One region of the Methylobacterium sp. 1030 genome, then DNA from elsewhere that is predicted to be linked to it. Evidence: riboswitches for the same ligand, from Rfam matches in the RefSeq annotation. Region 1 holds a riboswitch; the other holds the start of a gene.
What was found. A riboswitch is a leader RNA that binds a small molecule or an ion and turns the genes downstream of it on or off. The one in region 1 is predicted to bind cobalamin.
Positions count from the first base shown of each region.

Region 2: linked by a shared signal. The riboswitch ahead of ABIC30_RS16770 (CbtB domain-containing protein) and the one ahead of ABIC30_RS06200 (TonB-dependent siderophore receptor) in region 1 are both predicted to bind cobalamin.

Region 1 covers NZ_JBEPKM010000003.1:348,625-356,082, reverse strand. The annotation lists gene ABIC30_RS06215 (PepSY-associated TM helix domain-containing protein) at 1-519, opposite strand, end outside; gene ABIC30_RS06210 (hypothetical protein) at 560-880, opposite strand; gene ABIC30_RS06205 (acetyltransferase domain-containing protein) at 1,300-2,481, opposite strand; gene ABIC30_RS06200 (TonB-dependent siderophore receptor) at 2,481-4,607, opposite strand; cobalamin riboswitch at 4,721-4,915, opposite strand; one part of gene ABIC30_RS06195 (IS630 family transposase) at 5,154-5,505, shown strand; one part of gene ABIC30_RS06195 (IS630 family transposase) at 5,505-6,115, shown strand; partial or broken gene ABIC30_RS06190 (IS3 family transposase) at 6,233-7,458, shown strand, end outside.
Region 2 covers NZ_JBEPKM010000010.1:252,596-260,053, reverse strand. The annotation lists gene ABIC30_RS16795 (ferredoxin-like domain-containing protein) at 1-58, opposite strand, end outside; gene cobN (cobaltochelatase subunit CobN) at 133-3,462, opposite strand; gene cobW (cobalamin biosynthesis protein CobW) at 3,509-4,543, opposite strand; gene ABIC30_RS16780 (DUF1636 domain-containing protein) at 4,540-4,941, opposite strand; gene ABIC30_RS16775 (CbtA family protein) at 4,934-5,686, opposite strand; gene ABIC30_RS16770 (CbtB domain-containing protein) at 5,703-5,885, opposite strand; cobalamin riboswitch at 5,921-6,115, opposite strand; gene ABIC30_RS16765 (discoidin domain-containing protein) at 6,277-7,458, shown strand, end outside.

The DNA.
Region 1 (7,458 bases):
GAGGATGATGGCGAACCCAGCCACGACCTCGATGACGCCGTTCGCGACCGTGCCGAAATACGCGAGGCTGTGCAGGCGTCGCACCACCATCATGAACTCGCTGTCGCGGTCCACCCGGTCAAGCACGTCGCCGTTGTAGGGGTTCAGGTAGACGAGGGTCCTGCGCGGCCCCTCGGCCATCGTCACCACGGCCGTGGCGGCTGGATCGGCGGGGTCGGCCAATGACACCGGCACCGCCGTCGGTACGGCTTCCGTAGCGTTGAAGAGCAGGATGTCCGGGCTGAGCGGGCGGCTCGCCTGTGGCGCCACCGCCGTTCGGTAGGCGAACAGGGTACCGTTGATCTCGTCCTTGAAAAGGTAGAGCGAGCCTGTGACGGACAGCAGGATCAGGAAGGGCAGGCAGAGCAGGCCGGCGTAGAAATGCCAGCGCCACACGGCGCGGTACACGGCATCCTGCGCCGGGTGCGCGACAGCAACGGCGGTGAACGCCGTCGCGTCGCCCTGGAGGGACTGTGACATGGGTGAGGTCCGGGTCTGAGCGATCTTGACGACGGATCGGTCAAACGGCCGGCGGACCTCGTGGGCTTACGGACTGTTGGGGGGGCGCACGCGCCTGAACCATGCCGGCGTCGCGCCAGGCCACGGGGGCTACCTGGGGTGGAGCCCAGGCCACCGTCGCGAACACCGTCAGCATTGGGTGGATCAGCTGCACGGCCTGGACCGCCGTGCAGCAGGCGTGTTGGTGGCAGGCAGGACCCTGATCACCGGATGAGCTCGAACCGTCGTGCTCGGCGCAGATTACACTGCCGAGCGGCGCAGCCGGCAACGGAACAAGGCCACCGAGGAAGGCTTGCAGCACGAGCGCGTAGAGCGCGATCATGGCGATGATCGCGCGGCCTTGGACCGTCCGAGGCAGGCACCCGCGCATTCATCCACTTACGGTTCAGGTAGACGCCGGGTCAATCTACCGAAGGGCCTTTCGCGCTGAGGAAAATCCAGAGAATGCCCGCGTGTGGCAACTAGGTGACCCCTCGTATCCATCAAGCCGGTGTCGAGTGTTGCCGCGTCACTTGTAGCCGAGGCGACTACCTACTGGGCCAGGAAAGGATGCGGCTTGAACCGTTTCTTGGACAACACTCGAATATCCGGTCTCAAGATACTGCCGGGCTCGGCCGCGCAGTGGCGATGGCTGCCTAGCTCCGGAAAACGCGCACGCGTGCGGTATGGAAACGGCCGCACTCGAATGACTTCGCTGATTGGTAACCAGACCGTCGCATGCCCAAGCTGATGGGTCTGACCCTAGAGGTACTTGAGCCAAGCGAGGTCGCGCCGCGACGCCCTGAGGCGCGAGAACCAAGCCGTCGGGAAGTAGAGGGGCGGCATCAACACCGCGTACCAGACCACGACCCACACGTAGTTGTCGATGCCGAACACAGTGTTCTGCGTCGCTCCCCAGATCGCGAACGCGCCGTGGTAGAGCAGCCGCACAACCGTCAGGTGAAGCAGGTAGAAGAAGAGCGGCGCACCGCCGAACACCGCCAGCGCGGCGACGGCCGGGCGGTCGCCCAGGCGTTCCAACACGACGAGCAGTAGTGCTCCGATCCCCAGCGTTAGGAGAAGGAACAGCAGCGAGGGCGGATACTTCGTCAGCGCGAAGAAGCTCATCGCGGTCCGCATGGCGCTGTCGTCGACGACGAACCAGGGCTTGTCGCCGTAGCCGTTCGCCAGACGCAGCAGCGCGAAACCGGCCAGCATCGTGATGCCGGCTGCAGCGAAGCGGCGCTCCCGCGTACCCGCGGCGACGCCGGGCAGGAACCACGGACCGATGGCATAGCCGAGCAGGATGACCCCGATCCAGGGAAGCACCGGGTAGGTCGTCTTAGCCACCAGACCGAATGGGAGCGCGATGACGTCGCGCTGGTGCAGCATGGCCCAGACGGCGAAGAAGGAATCATCGGGCCGGAGTTGGATCGGGTCGAGGAGGTTGTGACCGCAAACGAGCAGCATCCCGAAGGCGAGAAGAAACGACCGCGGCAGGCCGATCAGCGCGGCCAGGACGATCATGCACACGCCGATGCACCAGATCACCTGAAGCCACAGCGTCGGGCTGGCGACGCCCCAGTACAGCTCCGAGAGGTAGAAGACCTCAAACGCTATCAGGACGAGGCCGCGCTTCACGAGATAGGCGCGCGTTTCCCCCAGGGTGTGCCGGGTGCTGAACAGGTACGCGGCCACCCCCGTCAGCACGATGAAGATGGGCGCGCACAGGCTGACCGCGAGGCGGGCGAGATACAGGGCCGGCATGGCGGTCCTGGCATCCATCGGGTCGGCGACGGGCACGTGCAGGAACCAGGTCTCGCGCAGGTGGTCGAGGAGCATCAGCACCATCACCAGCCCGCGCAAGGCGTCGATAAAGGCGATGCGTCCGGTCCTGGCCGATTCCTCTGCCGTCGCCTCCAGAATGCCCGGATGCACGCCCATCAGAACCGCGCCGTCATGCTGACGATCACCCGCCGGGGCTCGCCGACGCCGACCCAGAAGGCGTTGTAGGAGCGCTCGTAGTAGGTCTCGTCGAAGATGTTATCGACGTTTAGCCCGAAGCGCAGGTTCTCGTAGCGGTAGTAGACCAGGGCGTCGGTCAGCACGTAGCCCGGGAGCCGGAACCGCTCGTTGCCGCTGTCCCCGAGACGCGAGCCGACGGCCCGGACGCCTCCGCCGAACCCAAAACCCTTCCAGTCGCCGGCCTGGACCTCGTAGACGCCGAGCAGGCTGCCGGAGTGGCGCGGGATGTTGAGGAGCGGCGAGCCGACCCTCAGGACCTCGTCGCGGGTCACGGCGGCGTCGATGAAGGCGTAGCCCCCGATCACACGAAACTCCGGCGTTACCTGTCCGACGAAGCTCAAGTCGAAGCCCTGGCTGCGCACCGCCCCGGCGGCGATCTGGAAGAAGAAGTCCCTCGGGTCGGTGGTGAGGACATTCTCCTTCTCGATGTGGAAGGCCGCTCCCGTCACGCTCAAGCCCGTGAAGAGGTCGAGCTTGACCCCGGCCTCGTAGCCGAAGCCGGTCTCGGGGGCGAAGGGGCGGGTCGCGATGTCGAAGCCGGTATTGGGCCGGAACGAGGCCGCCACGTTGCCGTAGAACGAGAGGAAGGAGAGCGGCTGGTAGACGAGACCCGCACGCGGTGAAAAGCCGGTCCGGTCCTGCTCCGTGCGCTCGTTGCTGACCTTGTCGCGGAAGGTCTGGTTGTAGAAGTCGGTCCGGTTGCCGAGGAGCAGCTTCCACTCCGGACTAAGCGCGATCTGGTCCTGCACGTAGACGGCGGTGTTCCCGACGTTCTCGCTCGCGCTGTAGCGCCGCGTGATGGGCGGCTTCGGCTGGCCGTAGACCGGGTTGAACAGGTCGATGGCGAACGGGTCGAGCCGCGGCGTCGAGCGCAGCAGGTTGTCGGTGCTGTTGTAGCGCTCGTGCTCAAGGCCGAGCAGCACGGTGTGCGCGAACGGCCCGGTGGCGAAGTGCCCGACGAGTTCGGCCTGACCGATGGCCACGCCCCAGGTAAAGTCGTGCCGGCGGAACTCGCGCAGCAGGGTGCGGCCGTCGTCGAGGAGGCCGGTCGCGCCGGTCTGCAGGCCGGTCAGGCTGCCGGTGTTGAAGTGGCCGGCAACCCTGAGCTGCCAGTCGGCATTGAAGGCGTGATCCAGGCGGATCTGCAGGATCCCGGCTTCTGACACCGAGTCGTCGCCCGGCTCACCGAAGAATCGCGAACGCGGGACGAGGCCCAGGCGGTTGTTCACCGCGACCGTCCCGCGGTCGAAGGTCTGACGGTTGCGAAGGTACTGCGCCTCGACGGTGAGCTTGGTATCTGGGCTGATCAACCAACTCACCACGGGCGCGACCAGGACGCGGTCGCCGTCGACGAAATCGCGAAAGCTGTCCTGCCGGGCGAGCGCGCCGTTGAACCGGTAGAGGACGGTGCCCTCCTCGTTCAGCGGTCCGCCGGCGTCGACGGTGGTGCGCGCCGTGCCGAAACTTCCGAACAGCGTGCCCATCTCGACGAAGGGCAAGGCGACGGGCTGCTTAGTGAGGATGTTGATGGTGCCGCCCGGATCGCTGCGCCCATAAAGTGCCCCGCTAGGTCCTTTAAGCACCTCGATGGACTGCACGTTCTGGGTGTCCGGCGCGCCATTGTATCCGCGGGCGATGTTGAAGCCGTTGAAGAAGATGTCCTGGGTGGCGAAGCCGCGCACTGAGTAGAGCGCGAGGTTCTGGGCTCCGAAATCGTTCTGCTTGCCGACGCCCGGCACGTAGTCGAGGGCGCGCTCGACGCGCGTGGCGGCGGTGTCCCGCAGGACCTCTTGAGGCACGACGTCGACGTGCTGAGGCAGCGAGAGACGCGGCGTGACCGTCTTAGTGCCACTGTAGAGGTCCTTGACCTGGTACTTGGGGGCGGCCGTGTAGCTACCCTCGACCGAGAGCGGGTCGAGAACGACCGATGCCGGGGCGGTCTCGGCTCGTGGGCTCTGGGCGGTGGTTGGGGTCACCCCCTGGAGGGCGAGCGCGAGCGACGCGACGGACGCGCGAAGCCACCATTGCGGAGCGGGACGGGACACGGGCCTGGGACCTCGGGACGGCTGTGGCACGTCACCGCGAACGAGGCCTCGGCGCCTACCTCACCGGGCGGCGCTTCAACACCCGCCAGGACACCCCGCCCGACGCGTTTCGCGTGTGACCACGGCTGACGGCAGGTCTCCTGGCTCACGGGTCATCGCCCTCGCACCGTCTTCCCGGGGCTTGACCCAGTGACATGGTGGTGAAGGACTCACCGCTTACAGTTGCGGGGGCAGCCACGGCATCGGGCTGTCACCCTCACCGCGTTCCCTTTTGATCCCCGAGGGGAACCGTCACTGCTCAGCTACAGCCTCACGAACTCGTGAGTCAACGCGAGCGTCGTAATAGCGCCGCCGTGACGCCGGCTTTGGCGTTTGGCCAGCTCCTGCAATGGGTCGAACGACCGCTCTTTGGGTTTGATGCTTCAAAGCCGATTGGCCGGAAACCACCCTAAGCCGCCGTTCGGCTCCCAACCCAACCTAGAGCTGCGCCCGAGCGTGTTGGGACGGCTCGGGCTCTGAGACGTTGAGGGGTGAAGGAGCATGCCGATGCCTTCACCGTTGTCCGTCGATCTACGCCAGCGTGTCGTCTCCGCCATTTCGGAGGGGGCCTCCTGTCATCAGGCGGCAACCCGGTTCGGTGTCAGCGTGTCCAGTGCCAGTCGCTGGTCGGAACAGTTCCGCCAAGATGGGCAGCTCACGCCCAAGCCGTCGGGTGGCGATCATGCCTCGCACCGGATCGAGGCGCAGGCCGAACTGATCCTGACGACCTACGAGGCGCAGTCGGCGATCTTCCTGCACGAGTTGCGCGACGCCTTGGCCGAGCGCGGCGTGCAGACCAGCACGAGCAGCTTGTCCCGCTTCTTCGCCCGGCACGGCATCACCCGTAAAAAGGGGCGATCCACGCTGCCGAGCAGGCGCGCGAGGACGTAAGGGCCGCTCGCGAGGCTTGGTTCGAGAACCAGGACGCCCTCGATCCCGACAGGCTGGTCTTCCTCGACGAGACGGCTGCGGCCACCAACATGGCGCGCCGCTACGGTCGAGCCCCGCGCGGTGAGCGCTGTCGCCTCGCCGTCCCGCACGGACACTACAAGACCACCACCATCACCGCCGCCCTGCGCAGCGATGGGCTGTGTGCCACCACCCTGTTCGACGGCGCCACCAACGGCGCACGCTTCCGGACCTACGTCACCGACACGCTCGTGCCCGTGCTCAGGCCCGGCGATACCGTCATCCTCGACAACCTGCAGGCCCACAAGGTGACGGGTGTGCGCGAGGCCATCGAGGCTGCCGGTGCGAGTTTGCTCTACCTTCCGCCCTACAGCCCGGATTTTAATCCAATCGAGCAGATCTTCGCCAAGTTGAAGGGCCTGCTCCGAACCGCGGCGGCCCGCACTGTCCCAGACCTATGGCACACCATCCGGCAGGCCTTCGCTCGCTTCACAGCCCACGAATGCCGCAACTGCATCGCTGCCGCCGGTTACGATACCGACTTGGCCGTTGCTACCTGAGCGGGCACGGCTCTAGCCGTGCGGACGGCCATCGAAGCGTCGTGAAAGCAGCCACTGAACCGCACCCCGTTTTGACCGGACAGGCGGCATAGCTCACGAAGGCATAGGCGTTGGCCTATGGGTAAGGCTATGTCATCCGATCCGACCGCCCCGCCGGTGCACGGCGAGATCATGACCGGCGTTCAGCGTCGCCGGCGCTGGTCCACCACCGAGAAGATCCGCCTCGTCGAGGAGAGCCAGCAGCCCGGCTCGTCCGTGTCGTTCGTCGCTCGCCGCTACGGCCTCTGGCCCAGCCTGCTGTTCTCGTGGAAGCGGCGCATGCTGGAGGGCGGCCATCAGGCCGTGCACGCCGACGAGGAAGTCGTTGGAACCAGCCGCGTGCGCGAGCTGGAGCGGCGCATGCGCGACCTCGAACGTCTGCTCGGGCGCAAGACCATCGAGGTCGAGATCCTGAAGGAGGCGCTCGACCTCGCGCGCACAAAAAAACCGACCTCGCCGCTCAGCTCCTGGGGCGGTTCGACAGGCGGTTCGCGGTGAAAGCGGTCGCCGACACGCTCGGTGTAGCCCGCTCCCACCTGGCCGAGCGCCTAAGTCGACCTGTTCGGCCGCGCGGCCTCTACCACAAGCCCGAGGATGCACGGCTGCTGCCGACGATCCGCGCGATCGTCGATGCCCGCCCGAGTTACGGCTATCGCCGCGTCACCGCACTGGTGAACCGGGCACTGCACTCGCGCGGCGAAGCGAGCGTCAACGCCAAGCGGGTGCTGCGCATCCTGCGGGCGAACGGGCTCACCCTCGCGCCGCACACCGCCCATCGTCCCGGCCGCACCCACAACGGCACTGTGGTGGCGTTGCGCTCGAACGTGGAGCGGGTAGCTCGGATCACCTCGAACTGCGCTGCCGGGACGGTGCGGTCGTCCGCGTGCTGTTTGCCATCGACGTGTGCGACCGCGAGATCATGGCGTGGTCGGCGACCACGACGGGCGTCTCGGCCGAGATGGTCTGCAACCTGATGATCGCCTGCTGCGAGCGCCGGTTCGGCGCGACGAAGACCCCGCACCCGGTCGAGTGGCTGTCCGACAACGGCGCCGCCTACATCGCCAAGGAGACAGCACAGACGGCCGCCGCGCTCGGCCTACGGCTGCTGTTCACCCCGGTGCGTTCGCCGCAGAGCAACGGCATCGCGGAGGCGTTCGTGAAGACGCTCAAGCGCGACTATGCCCGCCTGGCCATCTTGGCCGACGCCGAGACCGTGATGCGGCTTCTGCCGGCTTGGTACGAGGACTACAACACGATCTACCCGCACTCCGGCCTGCGCATGCTCTCACCCCAAGAGTACCTCA
Region 2 (7,458 bases), on a different contig from region 1:
GGGTCAGGATCCCGAGCGGCGGATGCACGCGCGCGAGCAACCCGTCGCCCGTCGGCATGGGCCGCGCCAGACCGGGACACCAGCCCCGGCGGGCCGGTGCCTCGGGCAGGACGCGCCGATGCGGGGCGGCACTCACTCGGCGGCCTCGCGCATCAGGGCGTCGGCCGGGAGGGCGTTGCGCCGGCTGTGCCAGAGGCCGCGGTCCCGCGCCTCGTCGAACCGCTCCAGGATCGCCCGGGCCGCGGCGGGATTGGCGGCGCGCAGGCGCTCGAACACCTCGGCGTCGGCGATCCAGGCCGCGTAGAGCGCCTCGAAGCCCGCATTTGTCACCGCGTCGCTCGCGGCGGCCAGGACGAAGACCGCGTCGAGCCCCTGGGCGAGCTCCTGCGCGCCCCGGTAGCCGTGGCGCAGCTGGGCCGCGATCCAGCGGGGGTCGGCGAGGCGCCCGCGGATCAGGCGGGCCGCGTCCTCGCGGGCCGTCCGCGCCTTCGGCCGTTCCGGGACCGACACGTCGAGGCTGTAGAGGGCGGGGCTCGCCCCCTCCAGGGCCGCGGCCGCCGCGAAACCGCCCATCGCGTCGACGGCGGCGTCGCCGTCGAACAGGTCGCGCTCGGCCACGTCGAAGGCGTGGAGATAGGCGTCGGCCGCCGCGACGCGGGCGGCGAAATCGGCGTCGGGCCCCTCGCGGTCGCCGTAGGCGTGGCCGCTCGCGGCCAAGTAGGCGCGGCCGAGGTCGGCGCGGCCGTCCCAGGCGCCGTCGAGGGCTGTGGCGGCGGTGCCGGCGCCGTAGCGGCCGGGCGCGGCCCCGTAGACGCGCACCGACGCGTCGCCCCGCCGGCGCGCCGCCGCGAGGGGATTCTCGTCGTCGGCCTCGTCCCGGTCCGCCACGGCGCGGGCGGCGCGGTCGAGCAGCGCCAGCGTGTCGGGGAAGGTGTCGCGGAACGCGCCGGAGACGCGGACGGTGACGTCGATCCGCGGCCGGTCCAGCATGGCGAGGGGCAGGATCTCGAAGCCGGTGACGCGGGTGCTGGCATGGTCCCAGACTGGCCGGACGCCCATCAGGGCCAGGGCGTGGGCCACGTCCTCGCCACCGGTGCGCAGGGTCGGCGAGGCCCAGAGATCCATGACGATCCGGGCCGGATAGGCGCCCTCGTCCTGGAGGTAGCGGGTCACCACGGCGGCGGCGGCCTTCTCGCCGAGGAGTGCGGCGGCGCGGCTCGGGATGGCCCGCGGGTCGAGGGTCGCGAGGTTGCGCCCGGTCGGGAGCACGTCGGCCCGCCCGCGCGACGGCGAGCCCGAGGGGCCCGGCCGGACGAACCGCCCGTCGAGGGCCGCGAGCAGGCCGGTCCGCTCGGAGTCCGCGCTCGCCGCGACGGCGTCCGCGGCCCCGTCCGGGGCGCGGGCGAAGACGTGCAGGCCGTCCCGGAAGACGGTCTCGCCGAGATCGCAGAGATGGGCGTCGAGCCGCGTCAGCGCCTCGTCCATCGGCGTGTCCGGGCCGATCCCGGCACCGTCCAGCAGTCCGGACGCCGCAGCCTCCTCCAGGATGGCGCGGGCGATGAGGTCGGCGCGGCGGGGGTCGAGCACGCTGGCGGCGGAATACTCCTCCACCAGCTCGCGGAGGCGGGCCGCCTCGGGCGTCAGCGCGTGAACGGCGGTGTCGGGCGTGAGGTGCCCGAGCGCGACCCCGCCCAGGCGGCGCTTGAGCGGCGCGGCCTCACCCGGGTCGTCGACGATGAACGGGTAGATCACCGGCAGCCCGCCGACGCAGAGCGCCGGGAAGCAGTCGGGTGACAGGGCGACGGCCTTGCCCGGCAGCCACTCCGCGGTGCCGTGCGTGCCGAGCTGCACCAGGGCGTCGAATTGCTGCCGCAGGCCGAGATGGAAGGCTAGGTAGGCGTGGGTCGGGGCGCGGTCGAGGTCGTGGTAGCCGGTCTTGCGATCGGGGTCGCGGCCGCGGTCGGGCTGGAGGAAGACCGCGAGGCCGCCGTCCCGGACCATTCGGAACCGGAAGGCGCCGTCGACGCAGGCCGGGTCCGCCTCGGCCTCGCCCCAGCTGTCGGTCACGGCGGCGCGGACGTCCTCGGAGAGCGTGCGCCACCACGCCGCGTAGGCCGCGAGCGGCACCCGGAACGCGGGCGGCCCCTCCGTGAGCGCCGCCATCAGCGCTCCGGGCTCCGGAAGCGCGCCGGCCGCGTAGCCCGCGGCCGCGAGGTCGGCGGCGATCGCGCGGGCGCTCGCGGGCGTGTCGAGGCCGACCGCGAAGCCGGCCCGGCCGCCGCGGGCAGGGTAGTCGGACAGGACCAGGGCGACGCGCCGGGCCGCCCGGGGCAGGGCGGCCAGCCGCAGCCATCCCGCGGCCCGGTCGGCGAGCGCGGCGATGCCGGCCTCGTAGGGCACGGCGCGCCGCTCGGCGAAGCCGGCGATCTCGGCGCTCTCCTCCTTGAACGAGATCGGGAAGCCCGAGAGCCGGCCGTCGAATTCCGGCAGCGCGACCTGCATGGCGAGATCGGCCGCGCCGAGACCGCGGGCGGAGGCCTCCCAGGCCGCGCGGGGCGACCCCACCGTGAAGGCCTGGAGAACCGGGCAATCGGCGCCGTCGAGCACGAAGCCGGTCTCGTCCTCGCGGGCCGAGAAGGCGGTGGCGGCGATCACGAGATCGGGCCTGCGCGCGCGCACGGCAGCGGCGACCGCGGCGGCGGCCTGCGGCTCCTTCAGGCTCGACACGGCCATCGGCAGCACGCCGATCCCGCGCGCCCGCAGGGCGGCGGCGAGGGCGACGAACGGGCCGGTGTCGCCGCCGAGCACGGCGGAGCGGTAGATCAGCAGGAGCGCGACGGGCTCCGCCGCGCTGCGCGCTCCGGCGAGCGGGATCGCGGTTGCGGCCGCGGAGAGGGCTGCCTCGAGGGGAAGAACTCCGCAGCCGGGGCACCAGGGAAAGCCGCGCGGGAGCGGCACGGGCGGCTCGACCGGTCCGTCGGCGCCCAGGCGAATCGCCAGGCGCCGCAGCATCCGCCGCAAATTGTCGGGGCCGCCAGCCCGGAAATAGGCGTCGAGCTGCCCGGCGAGGTCGGGATCGGTGGAGAAGGCGGCGAGGCGCGGGTCCGGCCGGTCGTCGCCCGGCAGGACCGCGAGGACGACGCCGTGCGCCCGCGCGGCCTCGGCGCAGCGCTCGATCCCGTAGCGCCAGTAATCGAGGCCGCCCAGGCAGCGAATCACCACGACCTTGGCGCGCGCCACGACGCGCTCGACGTAGAGGTCAACCGAGAGCGGGTGCCGCAGCCTGGCGAGCTTCGCGAGCCGCAGGCTCGGCAGGCCGGGCTCCGCGGCGTGGGCCTGCCCGACCGACGCGAGGTCGCTGTCGGTGAAGGACAGCACCACGAGGTCGCCGGGCTCCTGCCCGAGATCCACGGCCGCCTCGCCCTCGTCGAGGGAGACGGAATCGATGCGCACGAGGTGCACCGCGGCGACCCCTAGAGCGAGTCCGGGCGGGCGTGCGCGACCGGCCTCATCCCGCGAGGGCCGCCGCGACGGCGTCCTTGTCGAAGCCCTTGAGGCCGATCACCACCAGCGTCCCGTCGCGGGCTTCCCCGGCCCGCCAGGGGCGGTCGAAATGATGGGTCACGCGTCGGCCGACACCCTGCACCACGAGGCGCATCGGCTTGCCCGCGACCTCGGCGAAGCCCTTGATGCGCAGGACGCCGGCGGCCTCGGCCGCCGCCTCGACCCGGGCCGCGAGATCCCCCGCGGTCACCGCCGGGCGCACCGGAAGCGCGACGGTCTCGAAATCGTCGTGGTCGTGGTCCTCGCCCTCGCCGTGATGCGAGGGGCGGGCGTCGAGGTCGTCCTCGGCGGCCGCGCCGAGACCGAGCAGCACCCGCGGGTCGATGGCGCCGTTCTCGGTCTCGACCACCTTCACGGCGCGGGGCAGGTGCCCCTCGACCTCGGCGCGGACCCGCGCCCGCGTCGCGGCGTCGATCAGGTCGGCCTTGTTGACGACCACGAGGTCGGCGCAGAGGAGCTGGTCCTCGAACACCTCCTCCAGGGGGTTGTCGTGGTCGACCGACTGGTCGGCGGCGCGCTGGGCCGCGAGGGCCTCCGGATCCTCCGCGAAGGCGCCCGAGGCCACCGCCGGGCCGTCGACCACCGCGACCACTCCGTCGACGGTCACCCGCGAGCGGATCGCCGGCCACTGGAACGCCTGGACCAGCGGCTTCGGCAGGGCGAGGCCGGAGGTCTCGATCAGGATGTGCTCCGGCGGCTCGGCGCGGCCGAGAAGGGTCTCCAGCGCCGGCACGAAATCGTCCGCGACCGTGCAGCAGATGCAGCCGTTCGGCAGCTCGACGATGGCGTCCTCGGTGCAGCCCTCGACGCCGCAGGCGGCCAGGAAGGACTTGTCGAAGCCGATATCACCGAACTCGTTCACCAGGATCGCGAGGCGGCGCCCCTTGGCGTTCTCGACCACGTGGCGGACGAGGGTCGTCTTGCCGGCCCCGAGGAATCCGGTGACGATGGTGCAGGGGATCTTGTTCACGAGGGTCATTCCGCGGGCTCCAGGGTGCCGGCGGGGACCGGGCGGGGTTCTGGGAAAGGGGGAATGCGGGCGATCACGCCCTTGCGGAACGCCTCCGGACGCTCGCGCCAGGGCACGATGCCGTCCGGGGTCGCCGCGTAGGCCGCGAGCCCGCCGAGGATGATCTCGGCCGAGGCGGCCGGATCCATGTCGCCGTAGACGTAGGTCCAGCGGTCGGCCGCGGCGACCGCCACGGTGCAGGGCCGCTTGCAGACCGAAAGGCACTCCACCGCCTCGACCCGCAGGTCCGGCGTGGGGCCGCTCCGCGCTCGAAGCGCCTCCAGCAGGCGGGCCCCGGCGCGGGGCCCGTCGGGGTCGTCGTCCGGCCGGCGGCAGGTGGTGCAGACGTAGAGAACGGTCTCAGGCACGGGCCGCTCCCCGATCCGCGCCGCGGGCGAAGGCCTGCCACGCCCAGCCGAGCCCCAGCCCGATCAGGATCCAGAACACGAAGCTGATGGCGAGCGACCGCGCGGCGAATTGCGCGGCGAGCGCGGCCGGAAGTTCGGACGCGGCCTCGGGCGCCTGCGGGGCACCGACGACGTGCGGCGCGATGATCAGGACGAGCCCCCCGAGGATCGTGATCAGCGCGCGGCGTATCGTGATCAGGTAGAGCCCCATCCCGGTCGCCGCGGCGGTCATCACCCACCACGCCTGCCGCGTCGCGAGCGGGGCCGCCGCGCTGCCGGGCAGTTCCGGCGGCAGGCCGAGACCCGGCGCGAGCGCGACGCTGGCGAAGGCGGCCACCGCGAAGGCGAGGCCGACCTGCGGCGTGGGTTCGCGGCTGCAGGCGAGCATCACCGCGCCGAGCAGCAGCGCGTAGCCGACGCCGCCCACGAGGGTCGCGAGCCCGGTGAAGGCCATCCGCGGCAGGCCGGGCGCGGGCTGCCATTCCGGCGCGGCGTCGGGCGCGGCGTGGTCGTGCCCGGCATGGGCGAGCACGATCGGGAACGCCTTGATCGGGAGCGCCTTGGCAGCCCGGTTCGGCGCCTCCTGCTGCTCGTAGCGCTCGGCCGCGACGATCAGCGGCGAGGTCAGCGTGAGTTCGAGGCCCGTCACGATGGCAGCCGCGAAGAAGCCGGCGGCGAGGGCCGCCGACAGGAGCCGGATGATCATCCCTGGTCCGGGGACGTCAGTGGCAGGGGAAGTTCTGGGTGTGCCGGAAATCGTGCGCCGCGTTGTGGAGCGCGATCGCCGGCGAGAAGCCCGCCATGAACAGCAGGCCGAGGCCCAGCACGGCCGCGAGTGCGACGGCGATCGGGCGCTCCGACGCGCGGGTGCCGGCGGCGATGGGGGCGAGGGTTTGCGTCGTCATCAGAAGCGTCTCCAGCCGCCCCACCGGCGGCATTGCGGGATCCTGTCGCGACGGCAGGTCTCCTGGCTCGCGGCTCGGCGCGCCCACCGCCTTCCCGGATCGCTCCGGTGGCGCTTGGCGGGCGCTCGCCGCTCACAGTTGCGGGGGCAGCCGCGGAATCGGGGCTTCAAACCCCTCACCGCATTCCCTTTTCACCCCGTCTCCGGGGCACCGTCGCCCGGCCGTTGTAGACGCATGACCGCCGGGACACAACGGAGCGGCGCCGGATCGCGGCCGTTTCCCGCGCCCGCCCCGCGATCGGGGCGGGCTTGACGGCCGCGCCCCGGAGCGGGCACCGCCGCACCCGATACCCGCCCGGCCCCGGCGCGGGCGCTGAACTCCCGGAGACCCGATGGCCCCGACAGACGATCCGACCCCGGTTCTCGTCGATCTCGCGGCAGGCCGTGAGCCGCGGATCGTCTCCGATGTGGGCACGGGAACGACGTGGCTCGAGGTCGACCTCGGCGGCCGCTTCCCGATCCATTCCGTCGCCCTGCGGCCGGGGGAGGGGGCGGTTCCCGCGGAGCCCGGCGACGTCGCGGTGGCGGTCTCGCAGGACGGCGTGACGTGGGCCGAGCCGGACCTCGCCGTCTGGACCGCGACCCCGGACGCCCTCGTCGCCGCGATCGTCCCCGACGAGCGGGCCTGGGCGCGCGCGGTCCGGATCGCCGCGCCCGAACCGGCCCGGATCGCCGGCATCGGCATCCGCGCCGACGAGGCCGCGGTCGACCTGATCGCGCTGCGGGCGATGCTCGGCCTCGACGTGACGCTCCTGAACGAGAAGCCCGGCGCCAACGTCTACGTCACCTACGCGCTCCAGTCGGCGCCCGACCGCGCCAGCCATGCCCTGGTCGGCCTGTCGCTGTTCGAGAACGGCGCCTTCGGCAACTGCCTCGTCCAGTACATCATCGCGGTGACCATCGCGAAGTCGCTCAACCTGAAATACATCAAGGTGCCCAAGGTCGACCGCAGCAAGGTGATCTTCCTGACCGAGCGGCTGACCTGCGACGGCATCACCTTCATCCCGCCGGACGAGCCGCTGCCGGCGGACGGCTACTTTTTGTCGGGCCTGTATTTCGACCCGACGCAGTTCGAGCGCGTGACCGCGCTGCGGGGACCGGCGGATTCGCGCGCGATCGTGCAGAGCGTGATCCGGCCGCTGTTCAACGGTCTGCCGAAGAACTTCCCGGTGAAGCCCGACGACCAGCTCCTGATCCACATCCGGTCGGGCGACATCTTCAGCACCTGGGTCGATCCGCACTACCCGCAGCCGCCCTTCGCGTTCTACCGGATGGTCATCGACCGGCTCCTGGCCGAGGGCCGGATCCGCTCGGTCAAGCTCGTCTTCGAGAACAGGCTGAACCCGGTCATCGCCGAGGTGGAGGCGTACGCGGAGCGGCGCGGATTGCCGGTGGAGATCCAGAGCGAGTCGCTGATCTCCGACGTCGCGGCGCTGGTGAACGGCCGCTACCTCGTCTTCGGGCTGGGGACGTTCGGGCCGGGGATCTGCCACCTCTCGGACCACGTCGAGCAG